Regions from separate parts of the Marinomonas algae genome, predicted to be linked through region 1. Evidence: riboswitches for the same ligand, from Rfam matches in the RefSeq annotation. Region 1 holds a riboswitch; the other holds the start of a gene.
The links. Region 1 has a riboswitch for FMN ahead of ACMUMQ_RS06000 (6,7-dimethyl-8-ribityllumazine synthase). Riboswitches for the same ligand answer to the same signal wherever they lie in the genome.
Positions count from the first base shown of each region.

Region 2: it holds a riboswitch for FMN, as region 1 does, so the genes downstream of both, ACMUMQ_RS08100 (DMT family transporter) here and ACMUMQ_RS06000 (6,7-dimethyl-8-ribityllumazine synthase) in region 1, are expected to answer to the same signal.

Region 1 covers NZ_JBLIXK010000002.1:363,115-370,890, forward strand. Annotated here, with positions in the region: gene cobW (cobalamin biosynthesis protein CobW) at 1-120, opposite strand, end outside; gene cobM (precorrin-4 C(11)-methyltransferase) at 123-914, opposite strand; gene cobJ (precorrin-3B C(17)-methyltransferase) at 948-1,724, opposite strand; gene ACMUMQ_RS05995 (MliC family protein) at 1,844-2,209, opposite strand; FMN riboswitch at 2,458-2,630, shown strand; gene ACMUMQ_RS06000 (6,7-dimethyl-8-ribityllumazine synthase) at 2,748-3,239, shown strand; gene ACMUMQ_RS06005 (methyl-accepting chemotaxis protein) at 3,493-4,986, shown strand; gene ACMUMQ_RS06010 (lipopolysaccharide kinase InaA family protein) at 5,142-5,543, opposite strand; gene ACMUMQ_RS06015 (leucine-rich repeat domain-containing protein) at 5,556-6,383, opposite strand; gene ACMUMQ_RS06020 (methyl-accepting chemotaxis protein) at 6,733-7,776, shown strand, end outside.
Region 2 covers NZ_JBLIXK010000004.1:29,382-37,157, reverse strand. Annotated here, with positions in the region: gene rarD (EamA family transporter RarD) at 1-614, opposite strand, end outside; FMN riboswitch at 768-945, shown strand; gene ACMUMQ_RS08100 (DMT family transporter) at 1,093-2,028, shown strand; gene ACMUMQ_RS08095 (MFS transporter) at 2,211-3,434, shown strand; gene ACMUMQ_RS08090 (dihydrolipoyl dehydrogenase family protein) at 3,602-5,752, shown strand; gene ACMUMQ_RS08085 (DUF547 domain-containing protein) at 5,757-6,560, shown strand; gene ACMUMQ_RS08080 (LysR family transcriptional regulator) at 6,579-7,520, opposite strand; gene ACMUMQ_RS08075 (sulfite exporter TauE/SafE family protein) at 7,691-7,776, shown strand, end outside.

The DNA of each region.
Region 1 (7,776 bases):
ATTCACAATGACCGCAATGCGTTTGCCTGCGGCTTGCTTTAACACATTAGACAGTAAAGTGGTTTTACCGCTTCCTAAAAAGCCAGTGACAATCGTTGTTGGAATTTTATTAAGTTGCATGATTAACCCTGCTCTTTGGAGTTTTTGTTTTTAGGTTTATGTATTTTTCTGAAGATATGCGCTTGCCCTTTATCGTATAAATAAGAGTCGGCGAAATCGTCGGTATCCAGTACTTTCCCAACCAAAATCAAGCTGGTGCGAGTGAATTTTTTCTCACGGACTTTCGCAACGATGTCCGCCAAGGTGCCAACCACATAATCTTGATCTGGCCAGCTGGCTCGATAACACACCGCCACAGGGCAATCTTCGCCATAATGGGGAATCAGTTCTTCAACGATTTTATGAATGCGTGTGATGCCCAAATGAATGGCCAAGGTCGCGCCACTTTGTGCCAACGCGGGTAAACGTTCACGCTCTGGAAATGGAGTTTTGCCTTCATAGCGCGTCATAATGACGGTTTGTGATACGCCCGACAATGTCAGTTCTTTTTTCAATAAGGCCGCAGACGCTGCCACGGCGCTGACTCCCGGAATTACTTCATAGTCTATATCGAGTGCTTCCAAGCGACGAATCTGTTCGCCAATAGCGCCATATAAAGCCGGATCGCCAGACTGCAAACGCGCAATGTCTTTGCCCTCTTTCGCGGCTTGTTCGATGACAGCGGTGGTTTCCTCTAGGTTCATTTCAGCGGTATCGTAAATGGCTTCCGCCGTGCCACGAACACTGTCAATCACTTGCGTTGGAATCAAAGAACCCGCGTATAAAATGACCGCGCAACGTTCGATGGTTTTCACGGCTTTCACTGTCATTAAGTCAGGATCACCCGGCCCTGCGCCAATAAAATAGACTGTCATGTATTATTACTCATTCAGTATGCGATGGATTTCCTAGAGTTTTTTCGAATAGCCGCGAGGTGTGTAAATCCATTCTTTCTCGCCATTTACTATGTGTTTGGAATCTGAATTCCCCACACTCACCATGGTAAACATGTCCACATCTTTGGCGTCTAATTCTCCCAGCGTCGTGAAAGTGATGTCTTCTTCTGGTCTGGTTAATTGACGGCCAATCATCACAGGCGTGCTTGCAGGACGATATTGCAACAAGACATCACGGGCGTGATTCAATTGCCAGTCGCGCTTTTTAGAAACAGGATTATAAAAAGACACAACAAAATCGCCCATACCACAAGCATGAAGGCGTTTATCTATGGTTTCCCAAGGGGTTAATAAATCCGATAAAGAGATCGTACAGAAATCGTGGCCTAACATAGCGCCAACTCGGCTTGCGCCCGCTTGCATCGCGGAAATACCTGGAATCACTTCAATATCAACATCGAGCCATTCTGGGTGATTTTCTTTGCCTTGAAGTTGTAAATCTAAGAGTTCAAACACTAAGGTCGCCATGGCATAAATGCCAATATCGCCACTGGAAATAAGTGCTGTATTTTTACCTTGTGCTGCAAGCGTAAGTGCCAAACGCGCTCGACCGATTTCTTCGCCTAACGGCAAATCGTGGAAGGTTTTTCCGTCACTTAATTCACCCAGCAACTCTAAATAGTAACCATAAGCGACCCAGTCACTGCAGGCCGTTAATGCTTTTGTTGCATTCGGCGCAACCAAACCTAGATCACCGGGCCCCATGCCCATTACAAATAACTTGCTCATTCATTCTCTACATATAACAGAGCGCAACCTGCGCGAATGGCGTTATTGTACACGGAATGGAGGCTTAACGAGATGAAAAGGCTGGAATTTAAAGTGAGAGATGTTCAGGTAAAAGCAGATTAAGAATCAACATGCAGCAAAAGGCATTGAATCTCTTTTGCGCTTTTTGTGCTTAACACGGCTTTTTCACTTTGAATGACAAAGGACAAAGACTCTCCTAGGAAAGAAGATCCTGACGCACTCACAGCATGATTCAGTAAGTGTGTTTCATTTTTCCATGTTAATTCTGCTTGATCACCATGAAAGTAGACATTCAGCAGCTTATCATCACAGGAATAAACAGCAGCGTTAGTCTGCACCACATCCTCAATTTCATAAACTTCCTCCTCAATAACCTTCTCGTTATTGACGGAAGAACAAGCTACAACAGCAAGTGCCATAAAGGTAATCAGTGTGCTGCGCAAAAATAAAATAAGCGACGTCATAATGTAGTACTCCTTGCTGACATTAACCCTTTATTCCATATAATACATTTAAACATAAATGGCTGCTTTATCTATCTTACATCGACGATACTTTTGAAATGTGTATTGTATCAGTAGGAATGAGTAACTTTTTGTTGCAGCCTTAGCCTATCTCAAACGCTTCCTAAATTTCATCACATTTACTCCTTATCTTGCTTTGACACAAGACAACAAATAAAAGTATATTCAGCCCATCGGAAAAATTCCGATTTCGTTCTCGGGGCGGGGTGAAACTCCCCACCGGCGGTAAAGATAATACGTAAACGTAGCATCTAAGCCCGCGAGCGCCTTTTAGCATTTTTATATAGAAGTGCTTTTAGGGTCAGCAGATCTGGTGAGACTCCAGAGCCGACGGTTATAGTCCGGATGATAGAGAGCGTGTCAGACAAAACCTCTAGCAGAGTCGTATTCTTACGTCACTGTATTAAGGTATGCCATTTACATGGTGTTTTTGCCTGCCCGTTCGCCCTGATTCACCTTATATTTATAGGATTTTAAAATGAATCAGAGCTCAACGAATCACATTGATTTCACACCAGCAACAAAACGTATTGCGATACTTCACGCCGCTTGGCATGAAGAGATCGTATTGAATTGCGTTAACAGTTTCAAAGATGAGTTAATTTCTCGCGGATACGATGCATCACTTATTGATGTCATTCCTGTACCCGGTGCTTATGAAATTCCTCTACAAGCAAAGCTATTAGCAAAAAGCGGTCAATATGCCGCCATTGCTGGCAGCGCATTGGTTGTTGATGGCGGAATATATCGACATGATTTTGTCGCGCAAACAGTGTGTAATGCTCTTATGCAAGTGCAGTTAGAAACTGAAGTACCGGTTTTAACCGCTGTACTGACGCCTCATAATTTCCATGAACATGATGAGCATAAAGATTACTTTAGTCGTCATTTTGTGAAAAAAGGGGCCGAGCTTGCCAATGCATGCGATCAAGCGATTCGCTTAACAGAAAGTGCAAAAGCCTTTGGCTAAAGCCAACTTAGCCCTAAATTAAAGCCCTGTGCATAGCCTATGCTCAGGGCTTTTTTATTTTCTTGTTCTCTTCTTATGCGCCCTTTCATTAAATGCTCTAAGCACTATTACCTATAAAATATCTGAGCACTATAAATTCACTTTATATTACAAATTTCATTGTGATACTTATTGTTTAAATCAAAAGTTTACAACACACTGCTACAATCATGCACGATTGATCTGACCAAATAGACAGAAAGGCAACTTATCCATGAACGCAACACAAAAAACCTTGAAGAACGACCTCTTTATATATCGACTATTGATGAGCCAGGCTCCAATTTTGCTTATCAGTGGTATGCTAGGAGAAAAGCTTTTCTCATTTTCGCTTGTGGCTGCCGCCATTATCGTGGTCGCAACTCAACTTTTTTATAGCCTCTTCAAAGGCACCATTGGCTTCTCCATTGCGGCTGGTGTCATCATTATGCTGGTGTCATCCTTCCTCATTCAAAGCCAATTAGGCTTAATTGAGATGCACTTTCATATCTTTAACTCTATGGTCATGCTGCTAATTTATCAGAAGTGGCAACCTATTCTTGCTGCATTAGTCACAACGGCTCTCTACCACATTGGTTTTATGTTTGTGCAAATGGCAGGAGTTCATATTGGCGATATGCCGATTATGGTGTTTTCAGGCCATCACAGTTTAGGCTTAATGATCGTCCACTGTATTTTCGCTATCGCAGAAGCAAGCTTACTTATGTACATGGCACATCTTATGACAAAGCAATCCGCTGCCAATGTCAAAATTGCCAATACAATTGAGCAGATTTCCAAAAAGAATGATCTTTCTTTAAGAATCGATAAACCGACTTCGGATGGAGAGATCGCACTTAACAACTTATTAGAAAAGCTATCTAATCTGTTTTCAGATTACCAACGCATCGCTTTGTCCTTAGTTCAATCAAGTAAGCACATCAGCCAAATCACAACTGAAGTTAACTCAAGTGTCGATACCAGTAAGCAACGCTCGGACGATACAGTTACTGCTTCTGAAGCGGTTGCCCAATCTATGCAGCATATTTCTCAAAAGAGCTCTGATTCCGCTGAGATTGTTAGTTACTTAGAAAAAGACACACTGAAAGACAGCGAACAAGCACTCACCATCGTAAACGATATGGAATTGCTGGCTAAAGACACGGCTTCTATTGCTGAGTCATTACAGGCTTTAACCTCTGATGTTGACTCCATTACTCAGCTACTGCAATCCATTAGAAGCATCTCAGAGCAAACTAACCTATTGGCTCTGAACGCCGCTATTGAAGCCGCAAGAGCGGGAGAAACCGGACGAGGCTTTGCCGTTGTAGCAGATGAAGTACGAGCACTTGCTCAGCGCTCTAGTGATTCTACGGATGAGATCGAAAAAGTCCTTGAAAACCTTAATAACAGCGTGAGCAAAACCGTTAGTTCCATGACTTCTGGACAAGAAAAAACCCACGTAAATATGGAGCATACGTTAAGTATTTCAGAAGGACTTAATAAAAGAGCTCAGGATGTCAGCCAAATTGCTCAATCCAGCCAAGACATTGCACACAGCACATTGGAGCAAGAACAGGTTATTCAATCCATTAATAACAAGGTTCACCAAAACGCCCAAGCTATCCTTCAATTGGTTGATTTAATGGAGCGCCTAACGAAAAGCAGTGAAGAGATCTTCCAAGTTACGGCAGAATACCAAGACAAAGCCACACTTTTTAAAGTCTAATTGATTAACTAAAAAAATAGAAAAAACTGTTTAACAGCAAAAACATTTAAAGTGTTATTAAGCCTGCGGACATAGTTGAAAAACGATACCGCAGGCTTAATTTTTATAAGTGCTTCACTTCAGAACTCAATACAGATTTTTGCCGTTTAATCTTATTAATTCAAACGACGCAAACTCAACTCTTTATATTTAGCACTCACTTTATCAACATCGACACACAAGCTCAGCATATCATCAATAAAAAAACCAAGCGCTCGCTGCTCTATTACCTCAATCCCTTTTTGCTGATCCAGTGGCAAATTGCCATATTTAGAAGCAGCGCCAAAGTCACCAAATAATACGTGTCCCTTTTCATTGATTAATATATTGTGAGCATACAAGTCGCCATGACTAACCTTACATTTATTAAAATGCAGTACTAAATCATCAACTTGTTCAATGATATGAGCAATCTTTTCAATTGAAAAAGAGAGATCGTCAGCAAATGTATCTCGTGTACAAGAGACCAAACTAGGCGGCATACCTAAATTAAAATAATCTTCGGGAATGAGTTCCATTACTAAAGAAGCTCACCCCTCATCTGGCACTTTTGCTAATGGTTTTACTAAATTGTGATGATTGCCAACAGCTAGGCAAGCATCCAACTCATCTTCTGGATAACCATCACTTGTCACTTCTCCTTTAAAAACTTTGACCGCAACCTTGTCAGGAAAAGCAAACTCATTTCGTTTCCAAGTCGCTAGAGAGATGACTCCTGAAGCGCCTTGCCCCAATACTTGATGTAAGTTGAGGTCGCAGAACTGAACTGTTTTAAACTCTTCATGAGCATCTCGCTGACTACAAAAAGGGTTTCCAGAAAAGGCCAACCAAGCCAAGCGTGGAAGACTTAAAAGCTGATCAGGAAAAGCTTTAAGCTGATTCGCTGAAAGTCGAATTAACTCCAATTTCTGGCAGTTAACGAGAGATGTAGGAAGCGAGGTTAAACGATTTCCAGCTAATGCTAATTTTTGCAAACGAGTTAAACGACCAAAATCATCTGGCAATGCTTCGATCTGATTATCCGTCAAAATCAACCAACGAGTTTGATCTGGCAAGGATGCCGATGGCACATGTGAAATTTGATTGGTTTTAAAGCCTATCATTTCTAGGCTTTTACATTCACCTAACACACTCGGCAATTCTGTAAAACGATTATTTGAGCAAAATATAATACGCAGCTTTTTTAGTCTATAAAGATCATCCGGCAGCTGACTCAGACAATTATTGGATAAATCCAGCACTTCTAAGCTATCCGCAAGGTCAAAAATAGCATTAGGAAAAGAGGTTAAATTTTCACTGATTTGAAGCCGAACAATACCTTTCAAATCACCATTATTTAACTTAGAAAGAGTTTGCAAAAAACCATCCTATTAAATCGTTTTATTCTGAATTATTAATAAAAGCGCAACAAATAAATAAGAAAAATCTAATGAACGCTTTCTTCATAAATTTGCATAATTTTTACACAAAAAAGATAAACTCCATAAAAATTACACTTTACTACAAAAAACCACAAAAAAAACAACTCAAATTATCAAATAGTCAAAAGAGCAATTTAAATATCTCTTGGTTATTTTTTGTAACATAAATATAATCCCCCCGACATTTAAGCTACATTCTTGATGTAAGAAAAATGCATAGCCTTCTACTCAAATAAGCCAAGTAGAAAGACCGATCTTTATCAATAGAGAATCTACGGACAATTAAATGACAACATCAACCCAACGCACTTTAAAAAGTGATTTATTTATATATTGGGCCCTACTAGCACAAGTACCTGCATTGCTGCTTAGTGGGCTTATTGGTGAAAAATTATTTTCTTTTACTCTGGTTGCTTCTGTCATTTTGGTAGTTGTAACACAATTTGCTTACAGTCTACTTAAAGGCCAACTAGGGTTTTCTATTGTGGCAGGCATTTTAATGATGCTTGTTTCATCATCAATGATTCAAAGCCAGCTTGGTTTAGTCGAAATGCATTTCCACATTTTTGCGACGATGGCATTCTTTCTTATTTACCAAAAATGGCAGCCTATTATCGCTGCGCTGTTAACAACTGCGGCTTATCATATTGGTTTTATGTATGTACAAATGGCTGGAGTACATATAGGTGATATGCCTATTATGGTTTTCTCTGGTCATCATGACATGGCGATTATGATAGTACATTGCGCTTTTGCAATTGTAGAGGCTGCGGTTTTGATTTACATGGCTTATCTAATGTCTAAAGAGTCTTCCGCAAACATCAAAATTGCGTCTGCCGTTGAAGAAATATCAAGCAATAATGACTTATCCGTTCGTATAAAAGGCGCTAAATCTCCTGCTGAAATTTCATTAAATACGTTACTAGACAAACTCTCTAGCCTATTTGCTGACTATCAAGAGATTGCTAAGGTTCTAGTAAGCTCTAGTAACAAAATTCATGACATCAGCAAAAATGCCAGCATGAGTGTAGAATCCAGCAAACATCGCTCGCAAGAAGTGGCCGCAGCCTCTGAGCAAGTCTCTCAATCTATGAAGACAGTGGCACAAAGCAGTACTCATTCATCAGACATCGTTCGTGTTCTTGAGCAAGATACAATCAAGGATAGCCAACACGCGATGACGATAATGGAAGACATGAAGCTTCTAGAACAAGATACAACAGCTAGTTCAAACTCACTGCAAACATTAACGAAAGATGTTGAAGCCATTACACAGCTACTGCAATCTATTAGAAGTATCTCTGAACAAACCAACCTACTCGCTTTAAAC
Region 2 (7,776 bases), on a different contig from region 1:
TCGAAAATATTCCCAGAGGAAGAATCCGTCAACATCAAATAAGTGAGCGCGAAAGGCAAAAGGATTCCTGTTTCAATCGCCATACCAGTAAAACTATCCACTGCGACTTTTTTACGTACTAAGCCATAAAAGCCAAAGCTGATGGCGAGAGATAAAGCAACCCAAGGCAAAGAGCCAAATTTGATTACCTCAAACGCCACTGCTCCAAAACATAAAAGAACCGCGGCCTTACGAACTCTATCTAGTTTGTCTTTGAAAAAGATCACACCCAATAAAATACTAATGAGCGGATTAATGTAATAACCCAAGCTGGCGCTAAGCATTTGGTCGTTTTGTACGGCCCAAATAAATGTTCCCCAGTTGATTGCAATCAGCACAGTAGAAATTGCCATAGCCATTAAGGTTTTTGGCGATTGAATCACGGCTTTAAGTGCTTTGCCGTAACCTAGTATTAGAATTAAGACTAAGACAATGAGACAAGACCAGATAATACGATGTGAAAGGATCTCTGTTGCAGGAAGAAACGACATTTCCTTAAAGTAAATGGGAGTAATCGCCCACAGAATAAAGGCGCTTAACGCGTAAAAAACGCCACTTCTTGAAGATGTTTGCACGTAAATTCCTTTTCATTCAGAGAATCTTAATGAGAGGACGGAAGTGTATAGCAATTTTTAGCTAAGATGCAGCATAAAATGGCTTTCTCGTGGCTGAGTATATTGCCTAAAAACGAGGATGGGTTTAGAGTTAGTCCATTACTTTTTACATTAATCGAACTTCGGGGCGGGGCGAAATTCCCCACCGGCGGTAATTTAATAAAATGCTTCTTTGGTATTGCATTAAAAAGCCCGCGAGCGCTTAGATTGAATAGCAATTGAAAATCTAAGGTCAGCAGATCTGGTGAGACTCCAGAGCCGACGGTTACAGTCCGGATGATAGAAGATCGACCAAGCAACAAAGGATCATTTCTCTTAGCGAGCAATGGTCATTTTTGTTGGCGCTTTCTACGCGTTTTTTCTTACATGCTTTGGTTATGTAAGTGTCTTGGTATATTCCTCATCACCCCTGTGCATCTTACTTATTGGAGAAACCAAGATGGCAGGAACATTCTTTATCATGATCGCGTGCTTTACGTGGGCGCTTGATACTTTAATTCGTTATCCACTTTTGGGTGCGGGTTATTCCACTCTGCAAATTGTTCTTATTGAACACCTTACTTTGGTGCTATTTGTTAGTCCTATGCTTTGGCGTGCACGCCATGTTTATCGCCACATGTCGATGAATAGCTTTCTGTGTTTGTTTTTCATTGGTGGCGTTGGCTCCGCTGTGGGAACCTTGGCATTCACCGAAGCGTTTCAATATTTGAATCCAACCGTGGTGATTTTGCTGCAGAAGCTACAACCCGTGATTGCGATCTTGTTGGCTTATTGGTTCTTGAAAGAGCGCATTGAAGGTCAATTTTTACGTTGGGCTGTGGTGATTCTTTTTGGTAGTTTTGTGATGATGTGGCCAGATTTACGCACCTTAGGAGAGGCTCAATGGCATTACTCTAGTGATAACATGAGCATTTTTAAAGGCTATGGATATACCTTAATTGCTGTTTTTGCATGGGGCGCGGCAACGGTATGTGGGAAGTACTTATCGCATCAAAACATACCTGCTAATGCGATTATGTCTGGCCGCTTTGTCGCAGGCCTGTTGGTATTATTGCCTTTAGCGCTGGCGCAGACGAGCAGCTTAACGGCAATGAAATCTGTCGATCTGAGCCTAGTGGTTGCCATGGCTTTGCTAAGCGGCTTCATTGGCATGTGGTTCTATTATCAAGGACTGAAAACAGTGCCTGCGCAATTGGCAACGTTAGCTGAGTTGTCTTTCCCTGTTTTCGCTGCGGCGATTAACTGGTACTTTTTAGATTTGGATTTAACCTTCTACCAAATTATCGGTGGATTTCTGCTTATCTTTGGCAACATTGGATTGCGCTTTAAAGAGCTTCGAAAGTCCGATCTTACGATTGTGACTCATCAGTCCTAATCAACTCAGTTGAATAGCTTAATGTGATTTACGTTAAGCTATTCTTTATATTTTCTCCTTTCCTATCCCCTAAAGCGGCGACTTTGATTTAGAATAGCGCGCCTATTTCTGCCCAAAAGATCAAGATTAGAAAGATTGCTTCTTTTGTTTTTCAATATGGACGCTTTCGATAAGGAAAATAAATGCCATCTGAGTCCCTTAAAACACACATTCCTGAAATAAAAACACAGTTTATCCCCGTCATATTTCTTTGGATTGCGGGTGTTTCTGCCGCCATGCAATTTGCCAAGTTCTCTATTTCCTATGACGCTTTGCTACAGCATTATCAAACAGGAGCAACATTAACAGGCGCTGCTTTGTCTGTTGTGGGTGTGGCTGGTTTAGTCTTTGGCGTATTTGGCGGTCTGATTGCGAGCCGAGTGGGTTATCTGAAAGTATTAATGGGCGCATTGTTTTTAGGCGGTATTTTGTCTTTTATCCAAGCGACATTACCGCCTTTTGAATTGATCTTTATTACACGAATTTTAGAAGGTTTTTCTCAACTGGGCGTGGTGGTTTCTGCACCGACGTTAATTGCCAAGTTAAGTTCGGACAAGCATCGATCTTTAACCATGGGATTATGGGGAACCTTTTTTGGAGTGGCTTTCGCAGTAAGTGGTGGCGTGGGTAAATGGACGCTGGATAATTATGGCATGCGTGAGTTGTTTTTTAGCCACGGTGTGTTGATCTCTTTGATGGGCGTTGTGTTATTTGTATTGCTACGTAAGAACCCGGTATTGGATATTGCGCCTGTGAGTGCCAATCAAGGCAGTTTTTTACGTCAAATGCTGAATGTTTACCGTAACCCAAGAGCGCTTTTGCCCAGTACAGTGTTTCTTTTTTATACCTGTACGCTAGTGTCCTTACTGACGTACATTCCTCGTTTAGTGAGTGACTCAACTATCCAAGCTTTGATGCTGGTGGTTTTACCATTAGTCAGTACCAGTGGAACCTTTATTGCTGGTGCGCTGGCGCAGTATGTTATGAAACCTCAACGTGTTGCCATGATGGCTTACTCCACCGTGGCGATGTGCGGTCTTATTTTGTTGTTTGTATATCAAGAGCCGCTTTGGTTTGCTTTTGTTGTTGGTGTGCTGATTTTGTTCTTAGGTATGATTCCTGGTGCATCGTTAGCCTTGATTCCTGTATTGGCAAGAAATCCGGCAGAACAAGCTCAGGGTTATGGGCTTATTGCTCAATTTGGTAATCTTGGTGCGACAATCGGGCCGCCAGTTTTTGCGACGCTTGTGACTCTGTTTGGCGTGAACGGATTAGTTTCTATGGTTTTAGTGATTTGCGCCTTAGGCTTATCTGCTTGCTTTTTAGTATTCCGCTTAATTGCTTCTTCTAAAATATCTAATAGATAAAGTTGGTCTTATTAGCCACATAAAATGGACGAATTGTGGCTTTTGAGAGTTTATCTCAGAAATAATTTTTGAATTTGTAACATTATTCTCCTTTTGACGTCTAATATTTATAACATCAGCTGCATAACGTGTTGATTTGCACTGGAATGATTGTATTGGAGTCTTACATGAAGAAAATTGGGTTACTGGTCATCATCGCGGTACTTGCTGCCGTATTTTTTTATTTTGATTTGCATAAGCTACTCACTCTCGAGGGTTTGAAGTCAGGTTTAGATACATTTGAAGCATGGCGTGCTGAAAGCCCTCTGTTGATTGGCGGTGCGTTTTTGGTCTTGTACGTGATTGTGACTGCCTTGTCTTTGCCAGGCGCTGCGATTATGACATTAGCCGCTGGCGCTTTGTTCGGTTTAGGTTGGGGTTTATTAATCGTTTCCTTTGCCAGCAGTATCGGTGCGACGTTAGCCTTTCTTGTTTCCCGCTATTTGCTTCAAGACACAGTGCAAAAGCGCTTCGGTGACCGTTTAAAAGCCTTTAATGAAGGCATTGAAAAAGAAGGTGCCTTCTATTTATTCACGCTTCGTCTTGTTCCTATTTTCCCTTTCTTCTTGATTAACCTGTTGATGGGTTTAACAACCATTCGTGCTTTCACCTTCTACTGGGCGAGCCAGTTAGGCATGTTGGCAGGTACGTTTGTATTCGTGAACGCAGGTACGCAGCTTGGTCAGCTAGAGAGCTTGTCGGGCATCTTGTCTCCTCCACTACTACTTTCTTTCGTTCTATTAGGTGTGTTCCCTTTGATTGCTAAAAAATTGATCAACATTATTAAAGCGCGTCGTGTTTATGCAGGTTATACAAAACCAAAAACATTTGATCGTAACCTGATTGTTATTGGTGGCGGTGCTGGTGGCTTAGTAAGTGCTTACATTGCAGCTGCGGTTAAAGCCAAAGTGACCTTGATTGAAGCCAATAAAATGGGTGGTGATTGTCTTAACTATGGTTGTGTACCAAGTAAAGCCATCATTAAAAGTGCCAAAATCGCCCAGCAAATGCGACATGCCGAAAACTACGGTTTGAACAGCAGTGAGCCCACTTTCTCCTTCAAAAAAGTCATGGCACGCGTTCATGATGTCATCAGCCAGATAGAGCCTCATGACAGTGTTGAGCGTTACACGGCCCTTGGTGTGGATGTTGTACAAGGTTACGGGAAACTGATCGACCCTTGGACAGTTGAAATTCAACTGAATGACGGCGGCACAAAACGTATGACTGCGCGCAGTATTGTGTTGGCAACAGGCGCTCGTCCATTCGTACCACCATTACCAGGTTTAGACGATGTGGGTTATTACACGAGCGATACGCTTTGGGAAGAGTTCGCTAAATTTGATGAGCCACCAAAACGTCTTGTTGTGTTGGGCGGTGGCCCGATCGGATCTGAGTTGGCGCAAAGTTTCGCTCGCCTTGGCTCAAATGTGACACAGGTGGAACGTGGCGAACGCATCATGATTCGTGAAGACGAAGAAGTGTCTGAATTGGTTCAGAAAAGCATGAGAGCGGATGGCGTGAATATCTTAACCTCTCATAATGCGGTTCGTTGTGAGAAAGAAGGTGATGTAAAGCGCTTAATTGTCGAAAAAGACGGCGTAGAAAGCGTGATCGAATTTGATGCCTTGTTGTGTGCTGTTGGTCGTCAAGCCCGCCTTGAAGGCTATGGGTTAGAGAACCTAGGCATCGAAACAGATCGCAATATCGTGACGAACGATTACTTAGAAACACTTTACCCAAATATTTATGCAGCAGGCGATGTGGCTGGCCCTTATCAGTTTACTCATGTTGCGGCACACCAAGCTTGGTACACAGCAGTAAATGCTTTGTTTGGCACCTTTAAGAAGTTCCGTGCCGATTACCGTGTGATTCCTTGGGCGACATTCGTTGACCCAGAAGTGGCGCGCGTTGGTTTAAGTGAGCAAGAAGCCAAAGAGCAAGGCATTGCGTATGAAATGGTGCGTTATGAATTTGACGAACTGGATCGTGCCATTGCAGAAAGTGCGACAAAAGGATTTGTGAAAGTCTTAACGGTTCCGGGTAAAGATAAGATCTTAGGCGTTACCATTGTGGGTGAACATTCAGGTGACTTACTGGCTGAATTTGTCTTGGCCATGAAACACGGTTTAGGTTTGAACAAGATTCTAGGCACGATTCACACTTACCCAACGTGGGCGGAATCGAACAAATATGCCGCTGGTGAATGGAAACGTGCTCACACACCAGAGCGTCTTCTGAACTGGATTGAAAAATACCATACATGGCGTCGAGGTTAAGCAAATGAAAAACTGGTTGATTGTTTTATGTGCTCTATTAGGTTTACAAAGTGTTAGCGCCAATGCTGCTAACGCTTTTGACCACTCCGCATGGAATGCGTTATTACAACAAAATGTTCATTTGCTTGAAGGCGGTAAGGCCAGCCAAGTAGATTACCAAGGCTTTGCTGATAATGAAGCTGCTTTAAATGCATATTTAAAAGCGTTAGAAGGTGTTAGTCAGTCTGAATTTGATGCTTGGCCAAAAGAAGATCAGCTGGCATTTTTGATTAACGCATACAATGCCTGGACAGTCAGTTTCATTCTGACGAAATGGCCTGACTTGAAGTCGATTAAGGATTTGGGAAGCTTTTTTAGTTCTCCTTGGAGCAAAGAGTTTGTGCCCTTGTTAGGAGAAACACGTTCTCTTGATAACATCGAGCATACGCTGATTCGTGGCTCAGATCGTTATAACGATCCTCGTATCCACTTTGCGGTTAACTGCGCAAGTATTGGTTGCCCTGCTTTGGCTAATATTGCCTTCCAAGGTGATAACTTAGACAGCTTGCTAGAAACACAAACTGAATTATTTTTAGCCGATAGCAGTCGTAACCGTTTGAATGGTAAGAAATTAGAGCTTTCTTCTATCTTCAAATGGTACCGAGAAGACTTTGAAAAAGGTTGGAAAGGCTACAACTCATTGGAAGCTTTTATTCACAACTATGCGTCTGCCATGTCACTACCTGAGAGTGTAAAAGCCGATCTTAGTAATGAAAAAGTAGACATCAAATTCCTGAGCTATGATTGGGCTCTGAACAAGAAACCATAAGACCTATTCATTAGGAGCTTATTTCACAAGGTTATCTGATGTATCAGAAAAGCGCTTCATTCTTTCCCAAAAGAGAGAGGATTGAGCGCTTTGAGTCTGATGGCGAAGGCGAATCATGAAGATAGGAACTTGGTTCTGAGACGTGAAGTTTTCGACCTCGATTGGAATTAACTGACCATTTTCAAGTTCTGAGCCAATGATGTGTTTCGGCATTCTCGCCCAACCAAGACCATGCAGCAGCATGGTTTTTTTTGTCTGAAAATCGTTCACGTACCAGCGTTTACCTGTTGGTAGCACGTATCTGTGGCCATTTTCTGCGGAGTTAGCTGCAGTATTGGAAACTAGAATCTGCGGTAAAGCATAAAGTTGTTGTTGCTTTATCTTCGCCCCATTTATCGGCATTTTTGATGGGTTGGTTTGATTCTGAGTAAGGGAAGCCAATACTTCAGGGTTCACAACAGTAATCATATCGATTCTATACAGCTCTACGAAGGCGTGACGATCATCTAATCCATATCTTGGTCCAATGGCAATCTCACATTTATTCTTCGTGAGCGCTTCCTGAACGCCGTACAAATGGTCTGTCATTATGTCTAAAGAAGTTTCAGGGTATTGTGATTGAAACGCCTTTATTCTCATCATGCAGGCATCGTTTACGCTCATTTGGCTCAGACAAAGGTGCAAGGGCGCTTCTATGCCTTTCGCTAAATCATGACCTAGGTTTTCAAGTTGCTGCGCTTGGGAGATCAGCTTTTTGCTTTGCTGGAAAAAAGCATGTCCTTCTGTCGTGAGTGTTGGGCGGTAACTGTCACGATCAAATAACGAAATTCCATATTGAGCTTCTAGTGCTTTAACTGCAGCACTGATGCCTGGCTGAGTTTTATGAATGGCATCTGCGGCGGAGCGAAAGCTGCCTGTTTCAACGACTGCAATAAAGGCTCTTAATTGATCTAGTTTCATAGTATGCCTTCCAATAATGATCACAAATTATTATCGTATTAATAATAAAACGAAATTATTTATTTTTCATTATTTGCCTTATTATTTCACTCATTGGACGAGCACTTGAAAGACATTATTTTTCATCTAGCCGTTATGTGATTGTTATTAGAAGAAGTAAGGAGGACTAAGTGGATTTACCGTTAGTCGTATTGTTTTTAGCGGGTTTGATTACCGGCTTTTCAAAGTTTTCAGTAGGCGGTATGGGCTTACTGGT